3 regions of the Streptomyces sp. YGL11-2 genome follow, and region 1 is predicted to be linked to each of the others. Evidence: riboswitches for the same ligand, from Rfam matches in the RefSeq annotation. Region 1 holds a riboswitch; each other region holds the start of a gene.
What was found. Region 1 has a riboswitch for magnesium ahead of ACO1BR_RS17725 (hypothetical protein). Riboswitches for the same ligand answer to the same signal wherever they lie in the genome.
Positions count from the first base shown of each region.

Region 2: linked by a shared signal. The riboswitch ahead of ACO1BR_RS34995 (hypothetical protein) and the one ahead of ACO1BR_RS17725 (hypothetical protein) in region 1 are both predicted to bind magnesium.
Region 3: linked by a shared signal. The riboswitch ahead of ACO1BR_RS15760 (NRAMP family divalent metal transporter) and the one ahead of ACO1BR_RS17725 (hypothetical protein) in region 1 are both predicted to bind magnesium.

Region 1 is NZ_JBNHIN010000014.1:5-7,170, forward strand. Features, by position in the region: M-box (ykoK) riboswitch at 431-604, opposite strand; M-box (ykoK) riboswitch at 1,012-1,184, shown strand; gene ACO1BR_RS17725 (hypothetical protein) at 1,658-1,891, shown strand; gene ACO1BR_RS17730 (hypothetical protein) at 1,953-2,369, shown strand; gene ACO1BR_RS17735 (LCP family protein) at 2,428-4,029, opposite strand; gene ACO1BR_RS17740 (DUF6542 domain-containing protein) at 4,033-4,548, opposite strand; gene ACO1BR_RS17745 (ArsR/SmtB family transcription factor) at 4,679-5,032, shown strand; gene ACO1BR_RS17750 (DUF4232 domain-containing protein) at 5,266-5,805, opposite strand; gene ACO1BR_RS17755 (ornithine cyclodeaminase family protein) at 6,139-7,086, opposite strand.
Region 2 is NZ_JBNHIN010000048.1:43,430-50,595, reverse strand. Features, by position in the region: gene ACO1BR_RS35005 (MarR family winged helix-turn-helix transcriptional regulator) at 1-31, shown strand, start outside; gene ACO1BR_RS35000 (hypothetical protein) at 165-665, opposite strand; M-box (ykoK) riboswitch at 1,012-1,185, shown strand; gene ACO1BR_RS34995 (hypothetical protein) at 1,592-2,032, shown strand; gene ACO1BR_RS34990 (hypothetical protein) at 2,056-2,394, shown strand; gene ACO1BR_RS34985 (TIGR03086 family metal-binding protein) at 2,677-3,243, shown strand; gene ACO1BR_RS34980 (ABC transporter substrate-binding protein) at 3,609-5,000, shown strand; gene ACO1BR_RS34975 (hypothetical protein) at 5,082-6,323, opposite strand; gene putP (sodium/proline symporter PutP) at 6,610-7,166, shown strand, end outside.
Region 3 is NZ_JBNHIN010000011.1:218,178-225,343, reverse strand. Features, by position in the region: gene ACO1BR_RS15770 (metalloregulator ArsR/SmtB family transcription factor) at 1-130, shown strand, start outside; gene ACO1BR_RS15765 (hypothetical protein) at 568-1,344, shown strand; M-box (ykoK) riboswitch at 1,477-1,650, shown strand; gene ACO1BR_RS15760 (NRAMP family divalent metal transporter) at 1,947-3,590, shown strand; gene ACO1BR_RS15755 (class I SAM-dependent methyltransferase) at 3,777-4,604, opposite strand; gene ACO1BR_RS15750 (TetR/AcrR family transcriptional regulator) at 4,678-5,280, shown strand; one part of gene ACO1BR_RS15745 (IS5 family transposase) at 5,335-5,695, shown strand; one part of gene ACO1BR_RS15745 (IS5 family transposase) at 5,695-6,215, shown strand; gene ACO1BR_RS15740 (DUF2867 domain-containing protein) at 6,264-6,866, opposite strand; gene ACO1BR_RS15735 (TetR/AcrR family transcriptional regulator) at 6,962-7,166, shown strand, end outside.

The DNA.
Region 1 (7,166 bases):
GCCCCGCCGCTCGCCGGTGTCGTCCAATTTGATGGTGCCGAGCGCGCCACGAATGTCGCCGACATGGGCGTCGTCGAGCACCGCGGTGCGCTGCGATCGAGTCGACGGTGTGGCGGTGGTGGTGAGGTTGGTCATGAGAGCCTCCCAGGTCCCCCGGCGGGGGAGGTTGGGGTACGCAGCAGCAATCCCCCCTGCGAGCGCGCAGCACGGCGACCCGGGACGGCCGGTGGCCGTACGGGTGCCAAGGCAGGTGGGGGAAGGCGCAGGGAAGGTGGTTACCGCGTACCGGAGGTCGGAGAAGACATACGGATACGGGGCCAACTGTGGCCCGGACTACTGCAATTGCCGTCCATGTCTCTCGCCTCCTTCTGGCCGGGGCGCACGCGGGCGCCTAACGGACACAGCAAAGAGCGCACCAGTCCGTATGACTGGCTCACCCCAACTCGTCAGAGCTTTGGCACTCCACGGCGTAATCCCCTTGCCGGGGAAGCCACTTGGGGTCACCCCTTAGGCCGGGGAGACCTGTCCTGAACCTGGGCGTCTCTCGACGTCGTGGGGTCAGTGGCCTGTGTCCGTGAAGACGCCTCACCGAACGAGGTGCTTCCATTCGTTCAAACGGCGAAAACTCTACCCTCACACTCGCGGGGTTACGCAAGCGCTTGGCTCATTCTTGACCAAGCCTCGGCGAGTGCGGCAGCCCAGGGACACGCGACGCCAGCACCAGGGCGATGTTTTGCCCCTTTTGCCACATGATTCCGCAGGGGCACGCGAACGGCTTCATGCGCCGGGAAAGCCATCAACGAGCCTGCGGTGAAAGCCCCGCAGGCACCGGGCACTGGGCACTGGGCACTGGCGTCTTGCGCCGTCGCCCCGCATGCGGCACCAATGCGCCCAACCCCCAGAAAGGGCGAATCGGGTCGCTGATCGAGGGCAGTCAAGCTCGCGTCAATGCGTTGCGTTCATGTGCACGTAAGAGGCTATGCTGCGTAAGCGTTCGAGAAACGGAAGTATCAGGCACCTCGTTCGGTGAGGCGTCTTCACGGACACCGGCCGCTGACCCCGCAACGTCGAGAGACGCTCAGGTTCAGACAGGTCTCCCCGGCCTGAGGGGTGACCCCAAGTGGCTTCCCTGGCAAGGGGATTACGCCGTGGAGTGCCAAAGCCCTGACGAGTTGGGGTGAGCCGGTCGCATGGGCTGGTCCGTTCCTCGACATGTCCGTTCGGCGCCCGCGTGCGCCCCGGCCGGGAGGAGGCGAGCGACATGGACGGCCATTGCAGTAGTCCGGGCCGCAGTCGGCCCCGCGCCCTTACGTCCTCGCTGACTTCCGGTACACGGTAACCACCTTCCCTGCGCGGATTTCGCGCGTCCCCTGACACCCGTGCGGCCCTTCGCCGCCCCGGGCCATTGGGTTGCGCGCTCGCGGGGCGGATCGCTGCCGCATGCCCCCACTCCCCCGCCGGGGGCTCGGGAGGCCCGTCATGACCGACCTGACCACCACCACATCACCAGCTGCCGCACCGCGCACGGCAGTACGCGATGACGCCCATATCGCGACATCTACGGCGCGCTCGTTCCCGGGCCTCGTACATCCGCAATCACTCGACTCTGCCGCGTCGTTCTGCCGCCGCGCTGCTTCTTCACGGAGGTGACCTTCGTATGCCCGTCCTCCCCGTCATCCGCACCATCCGCTACGCAACGCCGTGCGTCGTTCCGGCGGTACGCGCCTGCTCCCGCTTCTTCAGCGAGGCCGTTCAGGTCCTGGGCGCCCCGGCTCTCGCGCGCCCGGCAGTCGGCCACACCACGCTCAAGCGGCTCCGCGCCCGCCGGCACGCGGCCTCCGACTCCCAGGGCCGGAACCGTCCTGAGGCCACCCGTCATCCGGAGCCCTGACCGAGCCGGTCACCACGCTGCCGACACCACGAGACCACGACACCACTACCGAGGTGCCGCCGTGCCCTTCCCGTCCGCCCTTCTGCCGGCACGCGCCGAGCGGATCACCGACCGCACCCCGCGCGCTGCCGCCGATCCCGTCGTCCTCGCGACCGTGCACACGGTCTGCGACCAGGACGCCGAACCGCGTGTCCGAGACCGGCTCGCTCAGGCACTCAGCGCCCACGGCATCGAACCCCACACCCTGCGCACCCGCCCGGCGAGTCCCGAAACCGTGCTCGTGGAAGCCGACTTCACGACCGAGGGGTCCACCATCGCGCGACTGGCTCGGCTGATCACCCTGGTCTGGCTCGATCCCGCGGTCCACGACCTCCACTGGTGCCTGGACTCAGCGCCCCGCAGACGACCGGCGCCACGACCGCTCCGGGCGGGCGGCCTGGTGGTGGGCCCCGAGGGACGCACACCGCCCGGGATGTGAGGGGACGGCCAAGAACGCCATCGCACTCGACATCGCGCCGTTCGGCGTCAGACGAGGGTCAGTTGACGCAGGGGACGCCCCCGGCCGTCACCGCGTTCTTCTCGTAGTCGTCGTCCGACGGATCCGGCGACGAGCTCGACGCCGAGCTCTGGTCGGGGCTCGTGGCGGACGAGGCGGATTTCGGACCGGTGAAGTCCTGGCCGAGTGTGACCCGGACGTGCCCGGCCTGGATCTGTGCGTCGGGCGCCGGCGCTGCGGTCACACCGAGCTTCGCCGCGATCTGCTGGGCCGCGGCCTGGGCACCCTGCCCGTACGTGACCGTGACGTGCGGCTGCGGCGCGGTGTTGGATGCCTGGCCCTCCGTGTAGCCCAGCGCCTTGAGGGCCTTGAGTTCCTCGGAAGCGGCACCCGTCCTGCCGGAGCCGTTGAAGACGTCGACGGTGGCGGGTGCCGCCTTCGCGGAGGACGGGGAGTCCGACGCACCGCCCTTCGCGCCGGGCGAGGCCGCCGGGCCCTCGTGGAACGCGTCCTGCACCAGTCGGCGCATCTGCTCCACGTCCACGATCTGCACCTGTTCGTTGTTCTGCATCGCGGAATGCCCGGCCGGAAGGGTGTGGAAGACGACGTTCCCACCGGTGAGGTTGGTGGCCTGCTGGGCGAAGTCGATCGGATTGAGCTTGCTGTCGATGACCAGGTCCTTCTTCATCACGCCGTAGAGACCCTGCATCTTGCCCAGGTCCGTGAAGACGCCCTGGGTCTTGAGCTTGTGGGTGATCGACGAGATGAACGCCTGCTGGCGGTGGGTACGGTCGATGTCGTTGTTGGGCAACCCGTGCCGCTGGCGGACGAAGGCCAGGGCCTGCTTGGCGTTGAGCTGCTGCGGCCCGGCGGGGAAGTCGGCGCCTGAGTACCGGTCCTTCACCGGGTGCTTGAGGCAGACATCGATCGGCTTGAGCTGGTCGGCGATGTCGTAGAAGCCGATCAGGTTGACCTCGGCGAAGTGGTCGATCGGGACGCCGAGGAGGTTCTGTACGGTGGCCAGCGTCGCCGCCCGGCCCGCCTCCCGGCTGTCCGCCTCCAGCTGGGCGCCCTTCTCCCCCTGTGCGGACAGCTTCTCCCGGCGCCCCTCGTAGGCGTTGCCGTACGCCTCCTTGATCTTGTGGTGCCCCTGGAGCGAGCCGTCGCCGTTGTGGGTCTCGACGAAGGAGTCGCGCGGAATGGAGAACGCCTGCACCTTGCCGCCGTCGGCGGGTATGTGCAGCAGGATCAGGGTGTTGGTGTTGTAGAACCCCTCGTCGCTGTTTCCGGCGTGGAGTTGGTCCTTCACGACCCAGTTCGGCAGCGGGTTGCCGTTCATGTCCTTGCGCGAATCGAGGCCGATCAGCAGCAGGTTGACGGAGCCGTCGAGGTGTTTCGGCCCGCGTCCGAGCAGCGGGTCGAGTGCGTGCGAGATGTTGAGCCCGCCGGAGATCCAGTGGTACGCGGCCCAGGAGACGCCGCTGGTCGCCAGTATGGCGAAGGAGGCGACGCCGGCCAGAGTGCGTCCGACGGCCACCCGGCGGGGCGTGCGCCTGCCGCCCTTGCCGCTTGCGCCGCCCCGGCCCTGGTTGGCCGCCATGCCCGCTGCGCGCCCGCCGGCGCCCGGTTTGTTGTCACGCACCGCTTACTTCCTCACGCTTCGCCTGAGCCGGAACCATCGCACCGCGAGCACCGCGATCACCGCGGCCTCGGCGGCCGCCATCGCCGGAAAGGCGTCGATCGCCCAGTGCAGCACTCCGGTGGTGAGTCCCTTGCCGCCGCTGCCGCTCGTCCTGCCCGCCCACTCCTCGGCAGCCGCGGTGATCAACATCGCTACGACCGGCGGCGCGTACGCAACCCACCAAGCGCCCGCCCGCGAGCACCGCCAGGCCGCCAGGGCCCCGCCGACCAACGCGGTGAGCACGAAGACCGTCCCGAGTGAGCCGCCGATCAGCTCGTCCACGACCGCGCCGAGCACCGGCAGCGCCAGCCCGATCAGGGCGGCCTTCCGGGCGTGTTGGGGCGAGTGCCGCCGCGACTGCTCTGGTGTCCTGCCGCTTCCGCGGCTCCGCGCACCTGCCGCCGCCCGGCCCCGCTGAGCCGGCACTCGGCGCGCATCGCGTGCGGAGGGTGGGGATATGGCCGGGTTCTGGCCTGACATGGACGCTCCGGAGTGCATAGTTGCGCAATGTAGCAAGTATGGTGACTAGTCTGTACGGGTGTGCGGTGAGAGACCTGCCGCACCGACAGCGTGGGACGACCATGATCCAAGAAGGGGAGGGGCCACGTCGATGGGGGTACCCGAAGGGGACAGAGCTGCGGATCCCCCGGAGCGGGCGTTCCATTCGGCAGCCCTGAGATTCGGGCTGCTCGCGTCCCCGCTGCGGCTGCGCATCGTGTGGATGCTCATCCGGAACGAGAGCGATGTCACACAGCTCGCCCTCCGCGTCGGCGCCCGGCCCCAGGCCGTCAGCCAGCACCTCGCCCGCCTCAAGCTCGCCGGTGCGGTGCGCGCGCGGAGCGAGGGCCGACGCCAGATCTACGCCGTCACCGACCCTCGGGTGAAGGCCGTGGCCGAGACGATGATGGCGATGACGGCCGCAGACGAGGCCGCGGCCCAGAACCCCGCCGCCCCGGCCCCGTAGGCCGACCTGGCCTCGTAGGCCGGGGCGGCCTCAGCCGCGGCCCCGTCACCACGGCGATGGGACGAGGCGCTCCGCCCCCCGTCGACCGGCCACCGCGTGCGGGCTCGCCGCGTGCCCGTCACCGTCGCGCCCGTACAGCGGAGCGTGATCGAACATTGACCACAGCGCACCGACGGGGCCGGCCGGACAGTGACGGTCGCCAGCCCGCGACGGTCGTCAGTCCACGACGGTCGTCAGTCCGCGGTCCCGGGCTTCACCGAGGTCACGTCGAACTGCCCGCCGCACACCCGCAGACCGTCGGTGCCGGCGGTCATCGCCTTCTTGGAGCCGGGCGCGTAGACGTGGACCAGCTGCGCCGTGGACCAGCACGGGGTGTCCGAGACACCGTCGTTGACCGTGTGCAGCACGGCGTGCGCGCTCTGTCCCGGCTTCAGGCGGACGACGCCACCCGCGGCGCCCGAGCGGGTGGCGGGCTTGCCGACGGGTGTGCCCTCCTTGAGCGTCAGGGAGACGCCGGGGAAGCCGCGCAGCGAACAGGTCTTCTTGCCCTTGTTGGTGAAGACCAGCGGTATGTGGATGTTGCCCGCACCGATGTCCGTGCGGCCCAGGCCCACCGACATGTTCTCCGCGGTGCAGCGATCCGAGGCGGGCTTCGGCTTCGCCGAGGTGTGAGCCTGGGCCACGCCGGCGGTGAGCGTGAGCGCCGTGACAGCGATCAGTGATCCGGCAGCGACCCGGCGGCCGCGGCGGAGGGTCTTGGACGTGAGCGACATCCCTCTGTTCCCCTTTGTGTGGTGGCGCGCGCCGATCTCGGACAGCGCACGCTCGGTCGGTGCGTTGCGCTTCCAACGTCCTCCGAGGCGCTGCCAGATGGCTAATGAGGCACTAATGCACCACTAATGCCGCGGCCACCCCACCTTGGCCATTTCGGTCTATTTACCGGACACTCGAACATACCGGACCTCGGAACTCGTGGGTACGTCGACGGCCAGACGCACCGCGCCGCCCGGACCAGCATCCGCACGGCTGTCACGTCACGACACGGGCACGGGCTCTCTGATGCGGACTGGTTCCTTCGCCTGATCAAGCCGCTGGCAGGCGGCGGGTCAGGACAGGAGATCGAGGGTCGTTCCGATTCCGGTGGTCTCGGCCTGCTGATAGGCCAGCCAGCTCAGGGCCAGGTCCTGCCAGGGCAGGCCGACCGGGGCGTAGACGGTGATCTCCTCGCTGTGGGAGCGGGCGGGGGCGTGGCCGCGGATCACGTCGCTCAGGGAGGCGGCGGCCGTGGTGGCGGGCAGGCCGGCGTTGGCGAGAGCGCCGTGCGCGGCGACGAGGTCGATGTCGTCGACGATCAGCCGGGCGCAGGTGAGGACCCCCGGGGCCAGTTCCTGCTTACCGGGTTCGTCGGCGCCGAGCGCGGTCAGATGCTGACCGTGCCTCAGATCGCTTAGGTGGAGCAGGGGTTGGCGCGACCAGGTGGCCAGCATCACCACATCTGCCTCAGCGGCCACCTGCCGGGGCGTGGACACCACGGTACCGCCGTACCGCTCGGCGAAGTCGGCCGCGCGCTGCCCATCGGTGTCATGGACGACAAGGCGGTTCCACGAGCGCAGCGTCCGCAGTCCCCGGATGGTCAGTTCGGCCTGGGCGCCGGCTCCGATCACGCCGACCGTGTGGGCACCGTCGCTGCCCGGTTCCGCGATCAGGTCGGTGGCCAGGGCCGCGGCGAGGCCGGTGCGCCAGGCGGTGACAGTGGCCGATTCGATCAGCGCCAGCAAGGCGCCGTCCGTGCCGCTGTGGAGGCAGATCACACCCCGCAGCGCCGGGTCCGCGCCGGGAAACTTCGCGTTGACCTTGACCGTGTAGGCGTCGATGCCCGGCAGCAGTCCGGGCAGCAAGGCTGTGGCGGTTCCGGGGAACGGGAGGTCGGTACGCACCCGTTGGCCCGGCACCGCGCCGCGCGGGGCTGTCGCGAAACCCTCCCGGAGTGCCTGGATGCAGTCGTCGGGGTTGAGTAGCTCCAGAAGATCGGCGCGGGTCAGGATCCGGGTCATGGCGTCAGGGTTTCACGGACTCCGTGGCGGTCGGCGCGGAGCAACGCCTGCCCTCCGGTTTCCGGTAACTCGCCAGGCAC
Region 2 (7,166 bases), on a different contig from region 1:
GCTGCGCCGACTCGCGGAGGCCGGGGACTGAGCAGGCCCGCATCGAGACGCCGACCGACGGCGTCACCGCACCGGCGGTGACAGCCCGGGGAGCGCAGGCCGGATGGGCCGATGACAGCCGCGGACCGACCCCGGCGCGCCTTGGGCCGCGGCAGGAGGTCCCGTCAGTCGTCCGGGTCCTCTCCCCCCGGCTCACTACCGGGGGCCGCATCGATGACCGGTACCGGTTCCAGACCGACCTTCTCGGCGATCCGGGTCAGCAGCACATCCTGTGCGGCGAGGTGGCTTTGCAGGTGCGCCACCTCGTGCAGGGTCGCGCTCGCATCGTGGAAGGTCGCTTCGGAGCGCCGGTCCGAAGCGGCGGCCTGCACGTTCTGGCCGACCATGATGACGGACAACAGGACCAGTTGCAGGAACGTCTGCGCCACCCAGGCCACGATGGCCGACGCCCCGGCCCTGATCGCGTCCGGCAGGCTGATCAGATCGAACAGCGCGAACGCGTAGGCACACCACATACTGCCGACGGCCCGGGTGATCACGATCGCGATCCTGGTGTTGAACCGGGTGAGCGCGTTGTCCTGGGGAAGCTGATCGCTGACCTTCACCGGTCCGTGGGCGTGCCGTGAAGCGATGTGCGGGTGCGGCACGTGCTGGTAGATCGTCATGGCCTGCCATCCTTCGAGGGGCGGTGCCCCGGTCGGTGTTCCGGCCACGACGGGGGCGGCGGCCGAAGCGGGCCGTAGGAGCATGCGGCCGGCCAACGCCGGCCCCGGAAAGCCGAGTCGGCGGACCGTGGCGACCCCGCGAGTGCCCCCTGCTCCGCCCGCACTGCCCTCTCTACCCACAACACCTGTCCCCAGAGCCCGAGTTCCGTCAGGATTGGGCAAGGTTGGAGGTCGGTCCCTGTGTGAGGATGGCATGGCGCATGTGTCAAGGCTGTCGTCAAAGTCGCGTCAAGCAGTTGCGTCTCCACGCAAGTATGCCGGTAGTCTCTGAGCGTTCGAGAAATGTGAGGCACCTCGTTCGGTGAGGCGTCTTCACGGACACAGGCCACTGACCCCACGACGTCGAGAGACGCCCAGGTTCAGGACAGGTCTCCCCGGCCTAAGGGGTGACCCCAAGTGGCTTTCCCGGTACGGGGATTACGCCGTGGAGTGCCAAAGCTCTGACGAGTTGGGGTGAACCGGTCGGATGACTGGTGCGCTCTTTGCCGTGTCCGTTCGGCGCCCGCGTGCGCCCCGGCCGGGAGGAGGCGAGAGACATGGACGGCCATTGCAGTAGTCCGGGCCACAGTCGGCCCCGTATCCGTATGTCTGCTCCGACCTCCGGTACGCGGTAACCACCTCCCCTGCGCCTTCCCGCACCCTGCCCAGACACCCGTACGGCCACCGGCCGTCCCGGGTCGCCGTGCTGCGCGCTCGCAGGGGGCAACGCGGCGTAGCCCGACCTCCCCCGCCGGGAGACCCGGGAGGCTTCCATGGCCGAACAGGACCGACGCGTCCGGAAGCAGCTCGACGCCCCGCACCAGGCGGCCCGACCATGGCCACCCCACCACCACAGCCACACCCCACGACGGAGAGGAGGCGCCGCCATGGCCTTTCCGAACGCCCTGCTGCGTGCCGGCGTCCAACGACTCATCGACCGCACCCCGCCATCCGCCACCGACCCCACCGTCCTGGCGACCGTCCATACCCGCTGCGACCCGGACGCGGAACCCCAGGTCAGAGCCTGGCTCTCCCATGCCCTCCAAGCCCAGGGCGTGGAGGCCGGCGAGACCCGTGTGCTGGCCGCCGAGCCGGACGCCGTACTCCTGGAGGCACACTTCACGACCACCGGACCCGTCACGGCACCACTGGGCCAACTGATCGCCCATGTCTGGCTGCACCCCGCCGTCCACGAACTCCACTGGCACCTGGACACCACCGTCCCCCGCCAGGCCGACACCGTCCCCGTCCCCGCAGCCCTTAGCGCCCGCGCAGGGCTCGCACCGACCGCCACGGAACCCAACCACCCACCGGCCACATCCTGTTGACCCAGCAGCTCGGAGGTGCCCGCATGAAACTCCGGCTTCGCCGGCGCCCCCGGCGCACGACGGCCGTGGTGCGCCCGGTGCCGACGCACTGCGCGCTCCAGGCCGTGTGCGACCGCCGCGTCGAGAAGAAGGTACGGGCTCTGTGCTTTCTCGCGTTCGCGCACACCGGAACGCGGCTGCACAGCCTGCACACCGTCGAACCGGACGGCAGCGTCCATGTGCTCCTGCGGCTGACGCTCACCCCGGACAGCCCCGCCGCCGCTGCCCTGGAACGGCTGGTCGTCCAGCTGACGCGCGAACCCCAGGTGCGTGAGCTGCACTGGCACCTGCACACCGACAAGACCCCACCGACCACACCCTGACCGGGCGATCAGGAGCCGGCGATGGACCGACGAGCCCCGGCAACCCGCCTGCACGTGAGCGGACTTCGCACCGCCCCGCCCACCGGACGGTCTGGAAGTCCGTCCGGTGGTGGGGCCTTCTGACCGTGCCCGTTCCCGTTGCGGACACAATCTGTCCGCGAGGGATGGCACTCTCCCGTTGCAGGCGCATCCGCGTGTGCTGCGCGCAGACGGTGACCAGCGATCCTCGCGGCGCATCTGCCGCGCAGGCCCCTGGCCCCGTCCCATTGGAGAGGCACCCCCATGTCCCAGGACATCCACCTGCTCGACCAGGCCCTGCACCACACCACCCGCCTGCTGGGCAACGTCACCCCGGCTCAGTACGGACAGCCCACCCCGTGCGATGACTTCGACGTACGGGCCCTGGCCAACCACCTGATCGCCGGCAACCCCTACTACGTCGCCCTCGCTCAAGGCGGCGCCCCCGACTTCTCCCTCTTCGCCCAGGACCACATCGGCGACCGGCAGCCCTGCGACGTCTACGCCCAGGGCGCGAAGACGGTCCTGGCCGCCTGGCGTACCGCAGGGGCGTTGGATCGCCGCATGCCTCTGCCCGACGGCGGCTTGGGCCCGCGGGTCGCCGACATACAGCTGCTGGAGGCGGTGCTGCACGGCTGGGACCTGGCCACCGCCACGGGCCAGGACCGTACCGGCGACCCGGACGCAGTCCACGCCGTCCAGGAGCGCTGGTACGGCAACTGGCCCGACGAAGTCCGCGGCCGGAACGGCCTGTTCGCCTCACCCGAGCCCGCCCCCGACGGCGCGCCGGCCCTCGACCGGATCGCCGCGTACTTCGGCCGCAGCGTCTGACCCACACGCATTCCGCCGTCGTTCCCACGGATTTCACCGGAGTCCAGGACCTCCGCCGCCGCCCGATCGTCCGCAGGAGTCGCCCGAACAGTCGCCTCAACGGCCGTTTCCGGCAGCGCCCGACGGGACGACGCTGTAGGGGCGCGGCTGAGGGGCGACCTCAGAGGGGGCGACCGCGCCGTGCGCCGTCGCCCCCGCCCCGGGTTCCGTCCCTCTCCCCCGAAGGGGACGGCCTGGTCTGCCCGTTTGTGGTTGGGTGAACGGGCAGACCTTCTCAAGGCCGCCCCGGCCCTCTTCCCACCCCGTACAGACGAAGAGGGCCGGGGCGGCCGCCACCAGGTGGCCGGACAGAGGAGCCGATCAGGTTGATCCGAACCGTTCGCAGAGAACTCCGGGTACGCAGTGCGGTTGCGGCGTTAGCGGCCGCGGCGTTACTTGCGGGGTGTGCCGGCGCCGGTGGCATCGGTGGTTCGTCCGGGGAGCATGTCCTCAACGTGCTGATGGTGAACAACCCACAGATGCTGGAGGTGCAGAAGCTCACGGCCGAGCATTTCACCGAACAGACCGGCATCAAGGTGAATTTCACCGTGCTGCCGGAGAACGACGTCCGGGAGAAGATCAGCCAGGACCTCTCCAGTCCGGCCGGGATGTACGACGTCGCCACCATCAGCAACTACGAGGTGCCGTTCTACGCCAAGAACCAATGGCTGCTGCCGCTGAACGGGCGCGCGGCGAAGGACACCGCGTTCGATCAGGCCGACATTCTCGCGCCCATGAGGGATTCGCTGACCGCGGACGACGGCAGGCTCTACGCCGAACCGTTCTACGGGGAGTCGTCCTTCCTGATGTACCGCAAGGACGTCTTCGCCGCCAAAGGGCTGACCATGCCGGCGCATCCCACCTGGCAGCAGGTCGCTGATCTGGCGGCCAGGGCCGACGGCGCGCAGCCCGGTATGAAGGGCATCTGCCTGCGGGGGCAGCCGGGTTGGGGCGAGCTGATCGCTCCGCTCACCACCGTCGTCAACACCTTCGGTGGAACGTGGTTCACCAAGGACTGGGAGGCGCAACTCAGCTCCTCCGCCTTCGCATCCGCCACCGGCTTCTACGTCGACCTCGTCCGGAAGCACGGCGAGTCCCGCGCCGCCGAGTCCGGGTACGCCGAGTGCCTCAACGACTTCACCCACGGCGGGACCGCGATGTGGTACGACTCCACGGCCGCGGCCGGCTCTCTGGAGGCGGCGGACTCCCCGCTGAAGGGCAAGATCGGCTACGCGCCTGCCCCGGTCGAGAAGACGACCGCCGACACCACCGGCAGGACCACCGGCTCAGGCTGGCTCTACACCTGGGCCTGGGGCGTGCGGAAGACATCCGCACGGCCCGACGACGCCTGGCGGTTCCTCTCCTGGGCCTCGGGCAAGCAGTACCAGCAGTTGGTCGGGCGGACCAGCGGATGGGCCAACGTGCCGGCCGGCACCCGCGCCTCCACCTACGTCAACCCCGAATACCGCGCCGCGGCATCCGCGTTCGCCGATGTCGCCCGCAAGGCGATCACCAGCACCGACCCCCGGAACCCCGGCCGCCAGCCACGGCCGACGATCGGCATCCAGTTTGTCGGCATCCCGGAGTTCGCCGATCTCGGCACCAAGGTTTCCTACGAGATCAGCAACGCCATCGCCGGAGCCGAGACCGTGGACCAGGCCCTGGACCGCTCGCAGGAACTGGCCGAGAAGGTCGCCCAGCCGTACCGGAAGCGCTGAGCGCTCCTGGGACCCCACCGCCCCAACAGCCCCCGCGGCGGACCGCTCACGGGCCGGCGACACCGGCCCGCAACGGCCTGCTCACCGGGACCGCGTGGCATTGCCGCCGGTTGCCGCGGTGAGCTTCAGCAGGTCGTGAACGGCCGCCGCGAGGCACGCGATACGCCAGACGCCGTCCTCGGGGTCGGATGCGGCGGTGCTGGTCGCGCCGACGGTGATCCGCACGATCACGCATTCCAGGTGCTCCCGTGCCTCCCGGTGCTTCCGGGGTTCCCGCCGTTCGCCGTACGACGAGGTGGGCGGCTCCGGGTCGTGAGCCCTGGTGATGAGTTGGCGGGCGATGCCGACGAGCTGGGCGAGGTAGTGGTCCAGCGTGGTCGGATGCGGGACGAGGCGGGCCTTCCACCAGGACTGGGCCACCCGGACGACCTCGCGCACGCGCATGTCCCCCAGGTCCACCGGCCCACTGGGATAGGGCAGTTGGGCGAACGCACGAGCCCGGACGATCATCTCTGTCCCCGCGTGGGGGTGCCCCGGTCGCACGATGGGCCGCTGCCCCGGGTAGCAGGTCAGGGTTCCGTCGTCGATGAGGAGTCGGATCGCGGCGGCGATCGGGGGGTCGGCGGAGACCAGATTGCGGGCGAGTACCTGCCTCATCGGCAGCGCCGTCCCCGGGGCGTACGCGCCCGCGGCGACCAACTCCCGTAGCCACTCAGCGATCTGCCGCGGGCGATCGGTGCCGCCGGGGCCGGTGACGCGGGCGCGGCCGGCGGCGCTCAGCTCGACGACGTTCCTCTCGGCCAGGTCGAGGAGAGCGAGTTTCACGCTGTCGACGGGGAGCTGCCGGTCTGCCGCGATCCTGGCCGGGCTGAGCGGCGCACCGGTCAGGTAGCGGCCGTCCTCGATGGCCTCGGCGATCCGTGCCGCGACATCCGCGACCGGAACACAGGGCGGTTCGGTATCGCGCAAGGTGCGCAGCAGGTCACGGGCGTTCCCGGCCAGTTGCACGAGGCCGAGGAACGAGGGGCACCCCGCCGGCTGGGCGGGCCGGGCGGCGGACTCGATGAGTCCGTCCCACCGCGCCTGATCTGCCGTCGAGCCCGCTGCCGCCCGGCGGCGTTGCCTGGCCAGCGGCAGCCACTGATCCGTGATGTGCCATGTCTTCTCGTAGCCCCTGGCAACCGCGGCGGGCGAGACGCCGGCTCGGGGGCCGTCGATTCTGCCGAGACGCATGAGGTCGCTGGTGAGAGCACGGCGCGCGGTGTCCGGTGCGGGCGGACGATCGCCGCCGTCGGGTGTCTGCTCGCGGCTTGACTTCGTCATGGAGACTCCTGGGAGGTTCACCGCACGGCATCGCCGTGTTGCGCGGTGCGTCAGATGCTCACGTCCGGCTCTCCGGTACGCAGCCCCCATGAGGGCGGTCCTTCGGGCAGCCGTGTTGCGCGAAAGTACTCCCGCCCGCGGGCTGCCCAAGGGACGGGCGCTCTCCTAAAGTCCTGGAATCGCGGAGTGCGGCAATCTCCACGATGTGTCGACACACTTCCCGACCAGGACCCGACGAAGGTTCGGCGCACACCGGCCGGGACCGGTCTTCGCCGACGGAGAAAAGATGAGATTGCAGCTCACGCAGATGGTGCCGGTCATGCTCGTCTTCGGGACCTTCTTCCTCGTGATGATCGTCTTCGGCATCGCGGTGTACGAGGAGACCCAGACCTTCACCGACTTCGCCCTCGGCGGCCGGCGGCTCAACGCCTTCATCGCCGCACTGTCCGCCGAGGCCAGCGATATGTCCGGCTGGCTGTTTCTCGGCCTGCCCGGTGCCGTGTACGCGGCGGGGATCGGTGCCACGTGGATCGCGGTCGGACTGGTCATCGGTACCTACCTCAACTGGCGGCTGGTCGCGCCCCGTTTGCGCATCTACACCCAGCTCGCGGGCAACTCCGTGACGCTCTCGGCGTACCTGGAAGAACGGTTCGAGGACGACAGCAGGGTGTTGCGCACCGTCTCGGCGGCGGTCACCGTCGTGTTCTTCACCGTCTACGTGGCGAGCGGCTTCGTCGCGGGCGGCATGCTGGTCGGTCAACTCTTCGGCACCGGCTTCGAGTTCGGCCTCACTGTCTTCGCCGTGGTGATGGTCACCTATTCCGTGCTGGGCGGCTTCCGCGC
Region 3 (7,166 bases), on a different contig from region 1:
GCTGGTAGCCACCCGCAAGGAGGGGCGCCGCGTGGTGTACGCCCTGCGACACGGGCACCTGCGCCGCTTGGTCGACGAGGCGCTGAACGTCGCGGACCACCAGATCGGCCACCTGCCGCCCCACGACTGAGCTCCTGTCGCAACGGCGCCCGCAGCCATGATTCACGGGCCCACGACACCCCGACGCCGCCAGGACTCGTGAACGTTTCCACGTCCGTGGATCGCTGCCTGCTGTCCGAACGGCGTCATGAACGAAGTCAGCCGTCGCAAGGTCGCCGACGCGTCAACGACTACTGAAGGGGCAGCGCCGAGCGAGAGGGGCTTCACTTATGGCCGCCTCCGTTCAGTGATGCGGTTCCTTGGAACCGGTCCCTGCGCAGGGGTTCTTCGGCGCCGGCTTTGACTTGCGCGGAGGACGCAGCCCGGCGTTATGCCCCTTGCCTGTTCACGCAAGGGGGACGTGCGTTCGATAGGCTTTTTGCTGTGGGGAATTCCCTTCGCGCGTGACCGCCGACACGTCCGGTTCCCGAACCGAGCGGTCACAGGCACGGACAGGAGGCGTGCGGTATGAACCGTCGGCTGCACGGCCCCGTCGCTGAAGCGGTGACCGTTACCTTCGCTGTTCTGGTCCTGCTGGAGACCTTGGCGCTGACCCTCGGCCCCTCCGGCGTCCGGCCGGTGCTCCTGGGCGTCCTGGCCGGCACCGCCATCACCGTCCTGCTCTTGATACGGCTCCGCCGTGCGGATGCCCGGTCCCGGCCGCCGCAGCCGCCCAGCGCGGAGGGCTGGCTCAGCAGCCGCGCACTGGAAAACTTCCCCATGGACGCCGTCCGTCCACTTCTGAACCGGCCGAACGCACCGGACCTCCGCCGCCTCTACGCCGCCTGGACTCTTGCCCTCCTCGGCTACGAGGCCCGTGTCATCGCCCGCCACCTTCACCTGCCCACCGCCATCGTCCGGCTCCTGACCGACGCGACACCCCGGCGAGACCGCACCCATCCGACCTTGGCACCACACGGCGGTATTCCCGCGGATGACCCTCGCCTGCCACCCGTACGCCGCGCCGTACGCCAGGCCGCTCACCGACTCGCCGAAGACGCTCCCGCCCTCACCTCCGCCGGCGCCGAGACGCTGCGCGCCGGGCTCGCGGCCCGCGCGGACGCGCTGCGCCAGGCCGTGCTCGCCGCGCACCGCGCCGGCATGCGGCACCAGGACATCGCCCACGACGCCCATCTGGACTTGGCCACCATCGACACATGGACAGTCTGGACAACCGTCGACCCGAGCACTGCGGCGGTGCACCACAGGAAGCGGCACGGAGCGGGTGGCAGACGTCCCGGGTGAAGCCGGAGGGTGCTCGGCATGAGCGCCGGAACAGCCCCGCGGAAGGTGTCGTACCGGGGAACGGCAAGTCAAGAACGAGTCAAGCAGTTGCGGCGATGCGCAAGTATGAGCCAGACTCGTGGAGGTTTGAAGAAGGCACCTCGTTCGGTGAGGCGTCTGCACGGACATAGGCCACTGACCCGACGACGTCGAGAGACGCCCAGGTTCAGGACAGATCTCCCCGACTTAAGGGGTGATCCCAAGTGGCTTCCCCCGCAAGGGGATTACGCCGTGCAGTGCCAAAGCTCTGACGAGTTGGGGTGAACCAGTCATACGGACTGGTCCGCTCCTTGCCGTGTCCGCTCGGCGCCCGCGTGCGCCACGGCCGCAAGGAGGCGAGAGACATGGATAGCAGTTGCAGTAGTCCGGGCCACAGTAGGCCCCGCATCCGTATGTCTTCTCCGACCTCCGGTACGCGGTAACCACCTCCTCTGCGCGCTCCCCCACCCTGCCTAGGCACCCGTACGGCCACCGGCCGTCCCGGGACGCTGCGCTGCGCGCTCGCAGGGGAGATCGCTGCTGCGTACCCCAACCTCCCCCGCCGGGGGACCCGGGAGGCTTCCATGACCAACCTCACCACCACCCCATCGATTCCCGCGCAGCGCACCGCTGTGCTGGACGACGCGCACGTGGGCGACATCCGTGGTGCGCTGGGCACCATCAAGCAGGACGACACCGGCGAGCGCCGGGGCCTGTCCGCGAAGTTCAAGACGCTGCTGGCGATAGTCGGGCCCGGCCTGATCGTGATGGTCGGCGACAACGACGCCGGCGCCTTCGCCACCTACGGCCAGGCCGGGCAGAACTACAGCACCCAGCTGCTGTGGACCCTGCTGCTGCTGATCCCCGTCCTGTACGTCAACCAGGAGATGGTGCTGCGCCTCGGCGCCGTCACCGGCGTCGGCCACGCCCGCCTCATCCTGGAGCGGTTCGGGAAGTTCTGGGGCGCGTTCTCCGTCATCGACCTGTTCCTGCTCAACGCACTGACCCTGGTCACCGAGTTCATCGGCATCACGATGGCCGCCGACTATCTGGGCCTGCCGAAGGCCGCCTCGGTGATCCTGGCCGCCGCCATCATCATCGCCTCCGCGTTCACCGGCTCCTTCCGCCGCTTCGAGCGGATCGCCGTCGCCCTGTGCGCCGCCTCGCTGCTCCTGGTCCCGCTCTACTTCATGCTCCACCCCAAGACCTCGCAGATGGCACACGACTTCGTGGTCCCGGTCATCCCCGGCGGATCCGGTGAGCTGGCCACGGTCATGCTGCTGATCATCGGCATCGTGGGCACCACCGTCGCCCCGTGGCAGCTGTTCTTCCAGCAGTCCTACGTCATCGACAAGCGCATCACCCCGCGCTTCATGAAGTACGAGAAGGCCGACCTGTGGATCGGTATCGCCATCGTGGTGATCGGCGGGGCCGCGATGATGGGCCTGGTCGCCGCCGCGTTCGCCGGCACCAAGGGCTTCGGGAACTTCACCGACACGGCGGGCCTGATCACCGGCATCGAGGCCAAGGCCGGCAAGGTCGCCGGCGTCCTCTTCGCCATCGCCCTGCTGGACGCCTCGATCATCGGCGCGTTCGCGGTGTCGCTGTCCACCGCGTACGCGATCGGTGACGTGTTCGGGATGAAGCACTCCCTGCACCGCGGGATCAAGGGCGCCAAGGGCTTCTACGCCGTCTACGCCGGCCTGGTCGCCGCCGCGGCAACCATCGTGCTGATCCCCGGCTCCCCGCTCGGCCTGCTCACCCAGGGCGTCCAGACCCTCGCCGGGGTCCTGCTGCCCTCCGCCTCCGTCTTCCTGCTGCTGCTCTGCAACGACAAGCAGGTCCTCGGCCCCTGGGTCAACGGCCCCAAGACCAACGCCTTCACCGCCGCGGTCGTCGGCGTCCTGGTCTCGCTGTCCATCATCCTGACCGCCTCGGTGCTCTTCCCTGACATCAGCTCCAACATGATCCTCGACATCATGGCCGGCTGCGGTGTCGCCGGAGTACTGGCCGCCGGCTACGCCTTCACCCGCCGACGCACCGCCACCAAGGAAGACCCCATCGACCGCACCGGCCGCGACAACTGGCGGATGCTGCCGCTGGAGACGCTGACCCGGCCGGTCATGTCCACCGGCCGCAAGATCGGCATGGGCGCCCTGCGCACCTACCTGCTCATCGCGATGGTCCTGGTCGTCATCAAGATCGTCCAGGTCGCCCTCGGCAACTGACCACTCTCCACCCCGGGTGGCGGCGGGACCTCCCCGCCCGCCGCCACCCCCACCCCATCGACCCCCTCACGGAGAAGGGAGGGCACCATGCGCCTTCTCCCGCACCTGACCAAACTCCGCCGACGCCCGGCAGACCGTCGAACGGCCGCACGGATTCGTGGGTCGGCGGCGACTTGGCCGATGGACTCAGGATGTGCCGACGCGTACGGCGGTCGCTGCCAGGGTGGTGTAGTTCATCGTGAAGCGTCCACCCAGAGAGTCGATGGCGCCCCCAACCGCGTCCAGTATCTCGGCCAGCTGATCGGGACGGAGTTGGGTGAGGCCGCCGGTGGTGGGTAGCAGGTCCAGCCATTGGTCGCGCGTGTAGGACTGCTCCCAGTCGAATCGCCACTGTTCGGGAGCGTTGAACTGTTCGGTCTCGCGGATTTTGTCGGCGCACTTCGCGTATGCCGCCTGGTAGAGGTCGAGCGGACGTCGGGCCGGTTGGCCGTTGAACGGGGAGTCGGGCGCCGCCCGCCGGTAGGCAGCGGCGAACGGTTCGGCCACCTCGGTTGGCGGCTCGTACACGTGCCCGAAGATCGCCAGCCGTCCCCCTGGACGTAGCACACGTGCCGCCTTCACGACGCCGGCGACCGGTTCCACCCAGTGCCACGACTGGGCGGCGATGACCGCGTCGAATGTCCGGCCGGCCGACTGCCAGGCTTCGAAGGTCGCCACCTCGACCTGCAGGCCACGGGCTCGCGCGAAGTCGGCCATCCGCGCATCGGGCTCGATGCCGAGCACGGTGCAGCCGGCGGCCTGGAACTGGCGGGCTGCGATGCCGGTGCCGCAGCCGACGTCGAGCACCTCAGGGCCGGGGCTTCCGGTGACGATCCGCGTCACCAACGTATCGGGGTAGCCGGGCCGAGCCTGGTCGTAGCGTTGCGCGTCCACGCCGAATGACTCGGCCATCCGCCGGGCCTCATGCGGCTCCGCCGGGGATGATTCTGGTTGCTCTCGCGGTAAAATGGGCATGCGCCCACCTTAGTGGGCGCATGCCCACTGGGCAACGGTTGCCGGCGGTGGTGACGCACGAGAGGATCTGTGAATGCCGACTGGGGTGCACCTTCACGACGCGCGGCAGCAGCTGTTCGACGCTGCGGAACGCGTGCTTCTGCGGGACGGGCCGAACGGGCTGACCAGTCGGGCCGTTACCGACGAGGCGGGCTGCGCCAAAGGCGTCCTGCACCGGCACTTCAGCGACTTCGACGCCTTCCTCACCGACCTCGTGCTCGACCGGGCCGCGCAGCTTGAGACGCAGGCGAGTGCGCTGCGCGAGTCCGCCGGCACCGGCACAGTGGCCGACAACCTCACCAGCGCACTGACCACCCTGTTCGGACCGATTCCGGTGGCAATCATCCCGCTCATCACCTTCCGGGATGAGCTGCGCGCACGGCTGCGGCAGGCCAGGCCCGGAGGCGGCATCGCGATCCTCGCCCAGGCCGCGACCGCGATCTCCGCTTATCTGGCCGACGAGCGTGAACTGGGCCGCATCGCGGCCGACGCCGACATCGACTCACTCACCCTCTCTCTGGTCGGTGGCGGGCATCTCCTGTTCGCAGACCGCGACCCCGGCCCGCCGGCCTTGGCAGCCGTCAACAAGCTCGTGACAGCGGTTATTGCCGGTGCCGTGCAACGACGACCGGCCTAGGTCCTGTCCGGCGGATCATGTGACCTGTCTCAGGTTCGAGTGGTTGGCATGTCCATGAGGCGGGGAGATCTCACGAACGAGGAATGGGTGCGACTGAAGCCGCATCTGCCGAAGTCCGGGCAGCGGGGCGGGCGCTGGGAGAGTCATCGCAGGGTGATCAACGGGATTCTCTTCCGGCAGCGCACCGGGGTGCCGTGGCGGGATCTGCCTGCGCGTTTCGGCAAGTGGAAGACCGTGTACGAGCGGCACAGACGCTGGTCTGCGGACGGCACGTGGGACAAGATCTTCGCAGCCGTCCTGGCCGACGCCGACGCGGAAGGCCGCATCGACTGGTCCATGGTGTCCGTGGACTCCACCACCTGCCGGGCCCACCAGCACGCCGCCGGGGCTCGCACGAGACTCCCGCGGGTGCCGGGAAAAGGTGCACGCCCCGGCAGCACCGCCCTGACGAGGGACTCGGACGCTCCCGGGGCGGCCTCACCTGCAAGATCCATCTGGCTGGGGAAGGCGGGCGCCGCCCCTTGGCCCTGCTGATCACTCCGGGCCAGTGGGGCGACGCCCCGCAGCTCATCCCCGTCATGGAACGTATCCGCGTTGGCCGCTTCGGCGGCGGGCGTCCCCGCACTCAGCCGGACCATCTCGGCGGCGACAAGGCGTATTCCTCTCGCCGCAACCGCCGCTACCTGCGGAGACGGCAGATCAAGCACACCATTCCTGAGCCCGGTAATCAGCGGGCCAACCGCAAGCGCCGCGGCAGTCGCGGCGGGCGGCCCACTGGCTTCGACAAGACGATCTACAAGCGCAGGAACGAAGTTGAGCGAACGATCAATGCACTCAAGGGCTTCCGTGCTGTAGCCACCCGCTTCGACAAGAGGGCGTACATCTTCCATGGCGCCGTCACCGTCGCAGGAATCCGGCTCTGGCTGCGTTCGTGAACCAACTGCGGGAGATGCGGCGCGCGTTGTCTGAGGAGACGGAGCCGGTCAGCGCACGCTCCGCCCGGCGGCGTTCGCCTGCCACTCGCGGCCGATGGAGCGCATCAGCGCCGGGTACACCCCGATGTACCGGAAGGGCTTGATGGCGGCCATGTAGAGGGTGCCGAACAGCCCGTTCGGCTTCACCAGGACGGCCATCTGGCCGCGGTAGCCGCCGGACCCGTCCGGGACCCAGCCGATGTGCATCACCGCGTGCACGGTCTTGTTGCCCATCTCGGCGGCCCATTCGTCGCCCCTCTGATAGAGGGAGGTGAACGGGGACAAGCCGAGGTCGGGACCCTGGGGGCCCTCGCGAAGGTCCGCCGGCAACCGGTCGCGCAGGGAAGGCAGCCGGATGCTGATACCGGTACCGGACTTGTCCCAGCCGAGCAGCGCTCCGAGCTTCCAGCGGACGGCGAAGAGCACGCGGGAGATGGGACCTTCTCCGTTCACCCCGCTCCTGATTCCTTCGGCGATCTGGCGCACCAGCCACACAAGGTCGTCGGGTCCGCCAGGGGTGGGCAGTACCCACACGTCCTCGACCGTGAAGTCGTCGGCGATCTCGTGGATCCGCCAGGGGCGGTCGGTGTGGGCGGTTCGGGGAAGTCTCATGAGCAGGCCCCTATCTATACGGTGGCGTATATATCGAGCGTAGAACCATCTATGCGCCCCCGTATACTCGGCGGCGACGTGAGGAGGCACACACCATGGGCGCGACCCGCACGCCACGCGGCAAGTGGATCGAGGAAGGCTTGCGGGCACTGGTCGCAGGCGGCCCCGAAGCCGTCCGGATCGAGGCACTGGCGCAGGCACTCGGCGTCAGCAAGGGTGGCTTCTACGGGTACTTCCGCAACCGGGGCGCGCTGCTCACCGAAATGCTCGACACCTGGGAGTACGAGGTCACCGAGAGCG